DNA from 3 places in the Bacillus sp. C-3-6 genome. Region 3 is predicted to be linked to each of the others. Evidence: a T-box and tRNA genes for the amino acid it is inferred to sense, from the RefSeq annotation. Region 3 holds a T-box; the other regions hold tRNA genes.

Region 1 (3,730 bases), 1.8 Mb from region 3:
AGCTTGATCATCTGCCGATTCCCTTATAGCTAAATCTCCTAGTGCTAACATGCCAATAAGCTGACCACTATCAACTACTGGTAACCGTCTAATTTGATACTGTGCCATTAGCTCTGTAGCTTTTTCAATAGAATCATTTGGAGAAACTGAGATAATATTTGTTGTCATTACATTTGTAATTTTATTAGATCCAGGATGTTTTTCAGCAATCCCTCGAACAACTAAATCTCGATCAGTAACAAGCCCAACAACCTGCTCATTTTCAACAACAGGAATTAACCCAACCGATTCTTCCTTCATTTTTACAGCTGCCTCATATACATTGTCTAGCGGTGTACAATGTACAATATGGGTACTCATTAAGTCTCTAACTCGTGTCATTATTTATTTCCTCCTTTTTATACATACCATAGCTTTTCCAAAATTCCTTTATTTATTTCTGGAAAGTAAAATGATAAAAAGGATCAACAAAATAAAAAAGAGCCAGCATAATGCTGACTCTTTTTTGTATGACCCGTACGGGATTCGAACCCGTGTTACCGCCGTGAAAGGGCGGTGTCTTAACCACTTGACCAACGGGCCATGGCTCCGCAGGTAGGACTCGAACCTACGACCGATCGGTTAACAGCCGATAGCTCTACCACTGAGCTACTGCGGAATAATATATGGTGGGCCTAAATGGACTCGAACCATCGACCTCACGCTTATCAGGCGTGCGCTCTAACCAGCTGAGCTATAGGCCCATATACTTTACAGGGGCAGTAGGAATCGAACCCACACTGGAGGTTTTGGAGACCTCAGTTCTACCTTTAAACTATGCCCCTAAATGATGCCGGCTAGAGGACTTGAACCCCCAACCTACTGATTACAAGTCAGTTGCTCTACCAATTGAGCTAAGCCGGCATAAAAAAATGGTGGCTCGGGACGGAATCGAACCGCCGACACGAGGATTTTCAGTCCTCTGCTCTACCGACTGAGCTACCGAGCCAACATAAATGGCGGTCCCGACCGGGGTCGAACCGGCGATCTCCTGCGTGACAGGCAGGCATGTTAACCACTACACCACGGGACCATTTGGTTGCGGGGACAGGATTTGAACCTGCGACCTTCGGGTTATGAGCCCGACGAGCTACCGTGCTGCTCCACCCCGCGACAATATTAAATTAAAAAATGGAGGAGGTAGAGGGATTCGAACCCCCGCGCGACTCTCGCCGCCTGTCGGTTTTCAAGACCGATCCCTTCAGCCGAACTTGGGTATACCTCCATGAAGGAAAAAAATAAATATTTTATTATTATATGTCTAAACCATTTTTAAAAATGGAGGAGGTAGAGGGATTCGAACCCCCGCGCGATTCTCACCGCCTGTCGGTTTTCAAGACCGATCCCTTCAGCCGAACTTGGGTATACCTCCGAGACATATATTAAATAAAGTGGAGCCTAGCGGGATCGAACCGCTGACCTCCTGCGTGCAAGGCAGGCGCTCTCCCAGCTGAGCTAAGGCCCCATGTTTTTTTGAATATCGGGAAGACAGGATTTGAACCTGCGACCCCCTGGTCCCAAACCAGGTGCTCTACCAAGCTGAGCCACTTCCCGTTAATAAAAGCGCGCCCGAGAGGAGTCGAACCCCTAACCTCTTGATCCGTAGTCAAACGCTCTATCCAATTGAGCTACGGGCGCATATGGTGCCGAGGGCGGGGGTCGAACCCGCACGGTGGTCACCCACCGCAGGATTTTAAGTCCTGTGCGTCTGCCTGTTCCGCCACCCCGGCATGTCATATTGAAAATTGGAGCGGAAGACGGGATTCGAACCCGCGACCCCAACCTTGGCAAGGTTGTATTCTACCACTGAACTACTTCCGCAAGACATGTATGAGTTATTTTATTAAAAGTGCGGGTGAAGGGAGTCGAACCCCCACGCCAAAGGCGCTAGATCCTAAGTCTAGTGCGTCTGCCAATTCCGCCACACCCGCATGTTTTATTAAAAATGGTGAGCCATGAAGGATTCGAACCTTCGACCCTCTGATTAAAAGTCAGATGCTCTACCAACTGAGCTAATGGCTCTTAATGGCTGGGCTAGCTGGATTCGAACCAGCGCATGACGGAGTCAAAGTCCGTTGCCTTACCGCTTGGCTATAGCCCATTAATTAAGAATGGTGGAGGGGGGCAGATTCGAACTGCCGAACCCGAAGGAGCGGATTTACAGTCCGCCGCGTTTAGCCACTTCGCTACCCCTCCGACATATATGGTGGAGGATGACGGGATCGAACCGCCGACCCCCTGCTTGTAAGGCAGGTGCTCTCCCAGCTGAGCTAATCCTCCATTTTGCCTGGCAACGTCCTACTCTCACAGGGACAAGGTCCCAACTACCATCGGCGCTAGAGAGCTTAACTTCCGTGTTCGGTATGGGAACGGGTGTGACCTCTCTGCCATCATTACCAGACTGTATTCATTTAAGACAAGAATCATTTTAACTCATTTGCTTTTAAAAGTCAACAAGTTTTTTATATTCTTTCAAAACTAGATAACATTGCTTCATATTATATGGTTAAGTCCTCGATCTATTAGTATTCGTCAGCTCCACATGTCACCATGCTTCCACCTCGAACCTATCAACCTGATCATCTTTCAGGGATCTTACTAGCTTACGCTATGGGAAATCTCATCTTGAGGGGGGCTTCATGCTTAGATGCTTTCAGCACTTATCCCTTCCGCACATAGCTACCCAGCTATGCCCTTGGCAGAACAACTGGTACACCAGCGGTGCGTCCATCCCGGTCCTCTCGTACTAAGGACAGCTCCTCTCAAATTTCCTACGCCCACGACGGATAGGGACCGAACTGTCTCACGACGTTCTGAACCCAGCTCGCGTACCGCTTTAATGGGCGAACAGCCCAACCCTTGGGACCGACTACAGCCCCAGGATGCGATGAGCCGACATCGAGGTGCCAAACCTCCCCGTCGATGTGGACTCTTGGGGGAGATAAGCCTGTTATCCCCGGGGTAGCTTTTATCCGTTGAGCGATGGCCCTTCCATGCGGAACCACCGGATCACTAAGCCCGACTTTCGTCCCTGCTCGACTTGTAGGTCTCGCAGTCAAGCTCCCTTATGCCTTTGCACTCTACGAATGATTTCCAACCATTCTGAGGGAACCTTTGGGCGCCTCCGTTACACTTTAGGAGGCGACCGCCCCAGTCAAACTGCCCACCTGACACTGTCTCCCGGGTCGATAAGACCCGTAGGTTAGAATTTCAATACAGTCAGGGCGGTATCCCACCAGCGCCTCCACCGAAGCTAGCGCTCCGGTTTCAATGGCTCCCGCCTATCCTGTACAAACTGTACCAAAATTCAATATCAGGCTACAGTAAAGCTCCACGGGGTCTTTCCGTCCTGTCGCGGGTAACCTGCATCTTCACAGGTACTATAATTTCACCGAGTCTCTGGTTGAGACAGTGCCCAAATCGTTACACCTTTCGTGCGGGTCGGAACTTACCCGACAAGGAATTTCGCTACCTTAGGACCGTTATAGTTACGGCCGCCGTTTACTGGGGCTTCAGTTCAGAGCTTCGCTTACGCTAACCCCTCTCCTTAACCTTCCAGCACCGGGCAGGTGTCACCCCCTATACTTCGCCTTACGGCTTCGCAGAGAGCTGTGTTTTTGCTAAACAGTCGCTTGGGCCTATTCACTGCGGCTTTCCGTTAAGAAAGCACCCCTTCTCCCGAAGTTACGGG
Region 2 (3,730 bases), 470 kb from region 3:
CAAAGGCATAAGGGAGCTTGACTGCGAGACCTACAAGTCGAGCAGGGACGAAAGTCGGGCTTAGTGATCCGGTGGTTCCGCATGGAAGGGCCATCGCTCAACGGATAAAAGCTACCCCGGGGATAACAGGCTTATCTCCCCCAAGAGTCCACATCGACGGGGAGGTTTGGCACCTCGATGTCGGCTCATCGCATCCTGGGGCTGTAGTCGGTCCCAAGGGTTGGGCTGTTCGCCCATTAAAGCGGTACGCGAGCTGGGTTCAGAACGTCGTGAGACAGTTCGGTCCCTATCCGTCGTGGGCGTAGGAAATTTGAGAGGAGCTGTCCTTAGTACGAGAGGACCGGGATGGACGCACCGCTGGTGTACCAGTTGTTCTGCCAAGGGCATAGCTGGGTAGCTATGTGCGGAAGGGATAAGTGCTGAAAGCATCTAAGCATGAAGCCCCCCTCAAGATGAGATTTCCCATAGCGTAAGCTAGTAAGATCCCTGAAAGATGATCAGGTTGATAGGTTCGAGGTGGAAGCATGGTGACATGTGGAGCTGACGAATACTAATAGATCGAGGACTTAACCATATAATATGAAGCAATGTTATCTAGTTTTGAAAGAATATAAAAAACTTGTTGACTTTAGAAGTTAAATGAGTTACAATAATTCTTGTCTTAAATGAATACAGTCTGGTAATGATGGCAGAGAAGTCACACCCGTTCCCATACCGAACACGGAAGTTAAGCTCTCTAGCGCCGATGGTAGTTGGGACCTTGTCCCTGTGAGAGTAGGACGTTGCCAGGCAAATGGAGGATTAGCTCAGCTGGGAGAGCACCTGCCTTACAAGCAGGGGGTCGGCGGTTCGATCCCGTCATCCTCCACCATTTAGCCGACTTAGCTCAATTGGTAGAGCAACTGACTTGTAATCAGTAGGTTGGGGGTTCAAGTCCTCTAGTCGGCACCAGAAAATCATGGCGGTTGTGGCGAAGTGGTTAACGCACCGGATTGTGGCTCCGGCATTCGTGGGTTCGATTCCCATCAGTCGCCCCATTTTTTCTTAAAATATTAATATGCGGGTGTGGCGGAATTGGCAGACGCACTAGACTTAGGATCTAGCGCCTTTGGCGTGGGGGTTCGACTCCCTTCACCCGCACTTTTAATAAAATATCTCAAACATGTCTTGCGGAAGTAGTTCAGTGGTAGAATACAACCTTGCCAAGGTTGGGGTCGCGGGTTCGAATCCCGTCTTCCGCTCCAATTTTCAATATGACATGCCGGGGTGGCGGAACAGGCAGACGCACAGGACTTAAAATCCTGCGGTGGGTGACCACCGTGCGGGTTCGACCCCCGCCCTCGGCACCATATGCGCCCGTAGCTCAATTGGATAGAGCGTTTGACTACGGATCAAGAGGTTAGGGGTTCGACTCCTCTCGGGCGCGCTTTTATTAACGGGAAGTGGCTCAGCTTGGTAGAGCACCTGGTTTGGGACCAGGGGGTCGCAGGTTCAAATCCTGTCTTCCCGATATTCCCAAAAACATGGGGCCTTAGCTCAGCTGGGAGAGCGCCTGCCTTGCACGCAGGAGGTCAGCGGTTCGATCCCGCTAGGCTCCACTTATTTTAATATCATTTATGGCGGTGTAGCTCAGCTGGCTAGAGCGTACGGTTCATACCCGTGAGGTCGGGGGTTCGATCCCCTCCGCCGCTACCATAAAGGACCTTTAGCTCAGCTGGTTAGAGCAGACGGCTCATAACCGTCCGGTCGTAGGTTCGAGTCCTACAAGGTCCACCACTAAAGGTTTATATCTCGGAGGTATACCCAAGTTCGGCTGAAGGGATCGGTCTTGAAAACCGACAGGCGGCGAGAGTCGCGCGGGGGTTCGAATCCCTCTACCTCCTCCATTTTTTCTTAAATTACATATTATATCATCGCGGGGTGGAGCAGTACGGTAGCTCGTCGGGCTCATAACCCGAAGGTCGCAGGTTCAAATCCTGTCCCCGCAACCAAATGGTCCCGTGGTGTAGTGGTTAACATGCCTGCCTGTCACGCAGGAGATCGCCGGTTCGACCCCGGTCGGGACCGCCATTTTAATAAGGCTCGGTAGCTCAGTCGGTAGAGCAGAGGACTGAAAATCCTCGTGTCGGCGGTTCGATTCCGTCCCGAGCCACCATTTTGAAGTCGCAAGCCGGCTTAGCTCAATTGGTAGAGCAACTGACTTGTAATCAGTAGGTTGGGGGTTCAAGTCCTCTAGCCGGCACCACTTTCAAAATGAGCCATTAGCTCAGTTGGTAGAGCATCTGACTTTTAATCAGAGGGTCGAAGGTTCGAATCCTTCATGGCTCACCATTTTCAATTTAATGCGGGTGTAGTTTAGTGGTAAAACAAGAGCCTTCCAAGCTCTGGTCGAGAGTTCGATTCTCTTCACCCGCTTTTCAATTATGGGCCTATAGCTCAGCTGGTTAGAGCGCACGCCTGATAAGCGTGAGGTCGATGGTTCGAGTCCATTTAGGCCCACCATAATTGTTCCGCAGTAGCTCAGTGGTAGAGCTATCGGCTGTTAACCGATCGGTCGTAGGTTCGAGTCCTACCTGCGGAGCCATATTTATAGAGAAGTACCCAAGTGGCTCAAGGGGCTCCCCTGCTAAGGGAGTAGATCGCGAACGCGGTGCGAGGGTTCGAATCCCTTCTTCTCTGCCAGTAATTGGCCCGTTGGTCAAGTGGTTAAGACACCGCCCTTTCACGGCGGTAACACGGGTTCGAATCCCGTACGGGTCATACTAAAAGAGATAGCATAAACTGCTATCTCTTTTTTGTTGTGTATAGATATAGAAGAAGCTATGACAGATTATAAATAATAAGTTTAAAATAGGATTACCTTTTCTCATGCATAAGAAGAGATAATCCTATTTTTTGAACATGTTTTAACTCTCTATTGAATGTCCATCTTGTTTAATAACAGCATGATTATATGCGAAGTGAAGAGTTTTGTATCCTAAAAGTGCAATAGTGAAGGCAAGGCCTCCTGCTATAATAGCCACACTAAATCCTGCTCGAGCTCCAAAATTATCAATAACTAAACCAGCTATCGCTGATCCTAGGGAGACTCCAATTCCAAGTCCTGTAATTGCCCAAGTCATTCCTTCTGTTATTTTTGATTCAGGTACGATTCTTTCCACAAGCCCCATAGTAATAATCATAGTAGGAGCGACAGATAGTCCTGCAAAGAAGACAATAACTATTAGCCAAGCAATAGTATTTACGAAAAATAGTGGCAGCATTGTTATCATGGAAAGTGTGACTGCTATTAAAAAATGATTATAGGGTGGAGCATTGAGTTTAAGAGTACCGAAAATAAGGCCTGCCAGGCATGAACCGATTGCATAGACAGAAAGTACAAAGCTAGCAGCTACTGCGTTTCCTTGATGTTCAGCAAAAGCTACACTAACGACATCTATTGTGCCAAAGATAGTACCTATAGCAATGAGTGTGAATACTAGTACTCGCAAAGAACCAATTTTAAATACTGTTCCTTTGTTTGTAATGTCGCCAGGGTGTACAGGTGGTTCTGTGCTTTTTTGTAGGATGAATAGGCATACCCCAATTGTAAGAAAAACAGATGATAAAAGTGGCCCTGCTTCTGGGAAGAACATAACACTTAAACTGACAGATAATACAGGACCAATTATGAAGCAAATTTCGTCGACGACCGATTCAAAGGAAAATGCTGTATGCAATTTATGGGATC
Region 3 (3,730 bases):
TGAGGAAGATGGTTCATTAAGCTCTCTTGATGATTTATTTGATGAGAATGAAAGAACGATTGGATAACGAAAAGGGGGATTTACTTTGAATCTACGCAATTCATTAATCGCATTAGGTGTTGGAGCTGCAGCATATCAATATGCTCGTAAGCAAGATGTATTTTCAAAACGCAATATGAAAAAAGCACGTAAGATGATTAAGTCTTACTTATAATCATTTCGATAAAGTGAAAACTCCCTTATAGACAAGGGAGTTTTTTTATGCACTCATATGCAAATAAAAAAGTCCAATTTCTGAGAAAAGATAAGATAGACCGTAACAGCCGACGCCAAGTATTCCATACTGCCATAATTGCTTCGCTTTTTCTTTACGTGAGGAACGAATAAAGAACCCCTTCCAAATACCAAAGCCGATACAAATCCATTCAAGAATCATAAAAAGTGCTGATAATCCAAGCATAAACAAAACCATAATTAGCCCTCCTGATTACATTATTTCATGCTGTATTCTCAGGGGTGGTTGTCCTTGTTATGTTATTTATATGTACGTCTTTAAAAAACAGTATGGTCCGTATGAAAAGATTTTAAAAGTTTCACACATAACCTAACCCATTTATTTTCAAAATAAAGGTGGAGGAGGTTTTTCATGTGAAGAATCTTAAAATCATTTGGATATATCGTTTAGGATTATTGTTACTTGTTTTTCTTTGTTTGCTCGTCTTTTTAAAAATTAAGCCACTATGGGCACCGATTATTTTTGTATTTAAAGTAGCGATTACGCCGTTTCTTATCGCCTGTTTTATTGCGTATTTATTGCACCCTTTAATTGAAAAAATTCATAAGGAAGGGATGCCCCGTACACTTGCCATTTTGCTCATTTATATCCTTTTCTTTGGTGGAATTGGTTATGGGATTTATAAAGGAACACCAGTCGTTATTAAACAGTTACAAGAGATTAATGAACAATTTCCGCAGTTTACAAAGATGTACGATTCGTGGATGGATGGCGTTACAGAACAAACAGCGAATTTCCCTTCGTTCATTCATGAAAAGGTGAAACAACTTTTTGTGGGTGTGGAAACGAAGATTCAAGCGCTTTTAAATAAAGTGATGAGTACAGCTCGTGGTGTACTCGATTCATTGCTCATTATTTTCTTAATACCGTTCATTGTATTTTACATATTAAAAGATTATGGTGAGTTTTATCATATCTTTTGGAAACTAGTCCCAAGTAAATGGCGAGGTACGGGGCAAATGCTTGCGAAAGAAATTGATAAGTCACTTGGAAGTTATATTCGAGGACAGTTATTTGTTTGTTTAGTATTAGGGGGAGTATCAGCTCTTTCTTTTTGGTTTATCGGTATGAAATATCCATTATTGCTTGGCATTATTATTGGGGTAACGGATATAATCCCGTACTTTGGTCCTATTTTAGGAGCGATCCCGACGTTAATGATTGCAGCAACAGTATCAACGAGTTTACTTATTAAGGCGGGGATTACGATTGCTATTTTGCAATTTGTGGAAAGTAACATTTTATCGCCTTACATTGTTGGTAAGTCACTTCGTATGCATCCTGTTATTATTATGCTTGCATTACTAGTTGGGGGGGAAGTAGCTGGTATTGTAGGATTACTAATATCGGTTCCGATTTTAGCAGTTATTCGTACTGTCATTGTTCATGTGAGACCTCTCTTGAAAAAAGAAAATGTGTAAGTATAGAAGCCCTCTATGTAAGAAATAGAGGGCTAATCATATATTTATTTAGAAAGCTGCTCGTGTATCTTTTGAACGAGGGAGCTCACATCATTTGTTTGAATATGTTTTATTTTTTTCCATTCATTATCATACATAAATACAATTTGATTGTTGAAAAGACGCTTTTGTTCTTTTAGATTAGAAATTTTTGCAAAAGAGTACTCTTCAAATATTGGATTCTTACTTACATCTGGCCCGTAAAAGAATAGCCTTTTGTTCGTTAAAATTAGCAATCCTGGCCTTGCGACGGAACGATAAATAAATATGTCTAATGAACATGCTGCGTAAAATAATATCGTTTCGTCAGTTGCTAATATGTTTTTAGCTTTGTTAAGTAAGGTTGTCATTGTGATCGCTCCTTTATTTTATTAACAATAATTTAATTATAGCAAAAAAAGTAATATTTAGAAATTTTTATAAATAATTATTGTAAGGAGATTCCAATTTATTAATAAACGCATAATATATGAAAAGGCTGTTAAGAATGAATAGTAGAATACCTATGATTAATAAGCGATTAATACAATATAAATGATTATCTACATTGACAAACTTAAGAGAATTCTATTATATTTAGTCATATAATACATTAAATCAATGACGGAACAAGTACGTTACAGTCCATTTATAGAGAGAAGCTTCCATATGGCTGAAAGAAGCTTTAAATGAAGGGTAACAGAAAGCTAATCCTGAGAGCAGCTAATCACTGCCGTCTTGCCACGTTACGGCACCATGAGGTGATGAATTGATTGTTATTGTAATCAATTCATAATTAGGGTGGTATCGCGAGTTAACTCTCGTCCCTTTTATAGGGACGGGAGTTTTTTATATTTAAGGAGGAAAATACAATGAAACAACTAACAGGCGCACAAATTCGTCAAATGTTTTTAGACTTTTTCCAAGAAAAAGGACATGCAGTAGAACCTAGTGCATCACTAGTTCCACATGAAGATCCATCTCTTCTGTGGATTAATAGTGGTGTAGCTACATTAAAAAAATATTTTGATGGACGTGTAATCCCACAAAATCCACGTATTACAAATGCTCAAAAATCAATTCGTACAAACGATATTGAAAACGTAGGGAAAACAGCTCGTCACCATACATTCTTTGAAATGTTAGGAAACTTCTCAATCGGTGATTACTTCAAAGAAGAAGCAATTACATGGGCTTGGGAATTCTTAACGAGCGACAAATGGATCGGATTCAATAAAGAATTACTATCAGTTACAATCCATCCAGAAGATGAAGAAGCATTCACAATTTGGAATGAGAAAATGGGCGTTCCAAAAGAGCGTATTATCCGCTTAGAAGAAAACTTCTGGGATATCGGTGAAGGACCAAGTGGACCGAATACAGAGATTTTCTATGACCGCGGAGAAGCTTACGGTAATGACTTTAGTGACCCAGAATTATATCCAGGCGGAGAAAACGAGCGTTACTTAGAAGTATGGAACCTTGTATTCTCTCAATTTAATCATAATCCAGATGGTTCATATACACCACTTCCTAAGAAAAACATTGATACAGGGATGGGTCTAGAACGTATGACATCTATCGTTCAAGATGTGCCTACGAACTTTGATACAGATCTATTCATGCCGATGATTGGTGCAACAGAATCAATTTCTGGTGAGAAATATCGTAATGGCGATTTAGAAAAAGATATGGCGTTTAAAGTAATTGCTGACCATATCCGTACAGTAACATTTGCTGTTGGTGACGGTGCTCTTCCTTCTAACGAAGGCCGTGGTTATGTATTACGTCGTTTATTACGCCGCGCTGTTCGTTATTCGAAGAAATTAAACATTAACCGTCCATTCATGTTTGAATTAGTACCGGTTGTTGGAGAAGTAATGAAAGACTTCTATCCAGAAGTACTTGAAAAGAAAGATTTCATTGCGAAAGTTGTGAAAAACGAAGAAGAGCGTTTCCATGAAACACTTCATGATGGTGAAGCAATTTTAGCTGA

Evidence for each region. The T-box of region 3 lies ahead of alaS (alanine--tRNA ligase). A T-box ahead of a tRNA ligase gene usually reads a tRNA of that ligase, here a tRNA-Ala.
Region 1: it has a tRNA-Ala gene. The T-box ahead of alaS (alanine--tRNA ligase) is inferred to sense a tRNA for this amino acid. The anticodon was not compared.
Region 2: it has a tRNA-Ala gene. The T-box ahead of alaS (alanine--tRNA ligase) is inferred to sense a tRNA for this amino acid. The anticodon was not compared.

What each region holds. Positions count from the first base shown of each region.
Region 1 is NZ_CM137247.1:765,386-769,115, reverse strand. It holds gene ACW0JX_RS03900 (CBS domain-containing protein) at 1-381, opposite strand, end outside; tRNA gene ACW0JX_RS03895 (tRNA-Glu) at 511-582, opposite strand; tRNA gene ACW0JX_RS03890 (tRNA-Asn) at 584-658, opposite strand; tRNA gene ACW0JX_RS03885 (tRNA-Ile) at 667-743, opposite strand; tRNA gene ACW0JX_RS03880 (tRNA-Trp) at 754-824, opposite strand; tRNA gene ACW0JX_RS03875 (tRNA-Thr) at 831-903, opposite strand; tRNA gene ACW0JX_RS03870 (tRNA-Phe) at 913-988, opposite strand; tRNA gene ACW0JX_RS03865 (tRNA-Asp) at 997-1,072, opposite strand; tRNA gene ACW0JX_RS03860 (tRNA-Met) at 1,076-1,152, opposite strand; tRNA gene ACW0JX_RS03855 (tRNA-Ser) at 1,172-1,264, opposite strand; tRNA gene ACW0JX_RS03850 (tRNA-Ser) at 1,319-1,411, opposite strand; tRNA gene ACW0JX_RS03845 (tRNA-Ala) at 1,432-1,504, opposite strand; tRNA gene ACW0JX_RS03840 (tRNA-Pro) at 1,520-1,593, opposite strand; tRNA gene ACW0JX_RS03835 (tRNA-Arg) at 1,604-1,677, opposite strand; tRNA gene ACW0JX_RS03830 (tRNA-Leu) at 1,681-1,769, opposite strand; tRNA gene ACW0JX_RS03825 (tRNA-Gly) at 1,786-1,860, opposite strand; tRNA gene ACW0JX_RS03820 (tRNA-Leu) at 1,890-1,970, opposite strand; tRNA gene ACW0JX_RS03815 (tRNA-Lys) at 1,986-2,061, opposite strand; tRNA gene ACW0JX_RS03810 (tRNA-Gln) at 2,066-2,140, opposite strand; tRNA gene ACW0JX_RS03805 (tRNA-Tyr) at 2,152-2,235, opposite strand; tRNA gene ACW0JX_RS03800 (tRNA-Val) at 2,244-2,319, opposite strand; rRNA gene rrf (5S ribosomal RNA) at 2,325-2,440, opposite strand; rRNA gene ACW0JX_RS03790 (23S ribosomal RNA) at 2,542-3,730, opposite strand, start outside.
Region 2 is NZ_CM137247.1:4,632,987-4,636,716, reverse strand. It holds rRNA gene ACW0JX_RS23935 (23S ribosomal RNA) at 1-574, shown strand, start outside; rRNA gene rrf (5S ribosomal RNA) at 676-791, shown strand; tRNA gene ACW0JX_RS23925 (tRNA-Val) at 796-871, shown strand; tRNA gene ACW0JX_RS23920 (tRNA-Thr) at 876-951, shown strand; tRNA gene ACW0JX_RS23915 (tRNA-His) at 962-1,037, shown strand; tRNA gene ACW0JX_RS23910 (tRNA-Leu) at 1,060-1,140, shown strand; tRNA gene ACW0JX_RS23905 (tRNA-Gly) at 1,170-1,244, shown strand; tRNA gene ACW0JX_RS23900 (tRNA-Leu) at 1,261-1,349, shown strand; tRNA gene ACW0JX_RS23895 (tRNA-Arg) at 1,353-1,426, shown strand; tRNA gene ACW0JX_RS23890 (tRNA-Pro) at 1,437-1,510, shown strand; tRNA gene ACW0JX_RS23885 (tRNA-Ala) at 1,526-1,598, shown strand; tRNA gene ACW0JX_RS23880 (tRNA-Met) at 1,619-1,695, shown strand; tRNA gene ACW0JX_RS23875 (tRNA-Ile) at 1,700-1,776, shown strand; tRNA gene ACW0JX_RS23870 (tRNA-Ser) at 1,794-1,886, shown strand; tRNA gene ACW0JX_RS23865 (tRNA-Met) at 1,915-1,991, shown strand; tRNA gene ACW0JX_RS23860 (tRNA-Asp) at 1,995-2,070, shown strand; tRNA gene ACW0JX_RS23855 (tRNA-Phe) at 2,080-2,155, shown strand; tRNA gene ACW0JX_RS23850 (tRNA-Thr) at 2,170-2,245, shown strand; tRNA gene ACW0JX_RS23845 (tRNA-Lys) at 2,256-2,331, shown strand; tRNA gene ACW0JX_RS23840 (tRNA-Gly) at 2,345-2,415, shown strand; tRNA gene ACW0JX_RS23835 (tRNA-Ile) at 2,426-2,502, shown strand; tRNA gene ACW0JX_RS23830 (tRNA-Asn) at 2,510-2,584, shown strand; tRNA gene ACW0JX_RS23825 (tRNA-Ser) at 2,592-2,682, shown strand; tRNA gene ACW0JX_RS23820 (tRNA-Glu) at 2,689-2,760, shown strand; gene ACW0JX_RS23815 (MFS transporter) at 2,907-3,730, opposite strand, start outside.
Region 3 is NZ_CM137247.1:4,161,156-4,164,885, reverse strand. It holds gene ACW0JX_RS21400 (hypothetical protein) at 1-67, shown strand, start outside; gene ACW0JX_RS21395 (YrzQ family protein) at 86-214, shown strand; gene ACW0JX_RS21390 (hypothetical protein) at 260-472, opposite strand; gene ACW0JX_RS21385 (AI-2E family transporter) at 649-1,716, shown strand; gene ACW0JX_RS21380 (PH domain-containing protein) at 1,761-2,105, opposite strand; T-box leader at 2,347-2,566, shown strand; gene alaS (alanine--tRNA ligase) at 2,607-3,730, shown strand, end outside.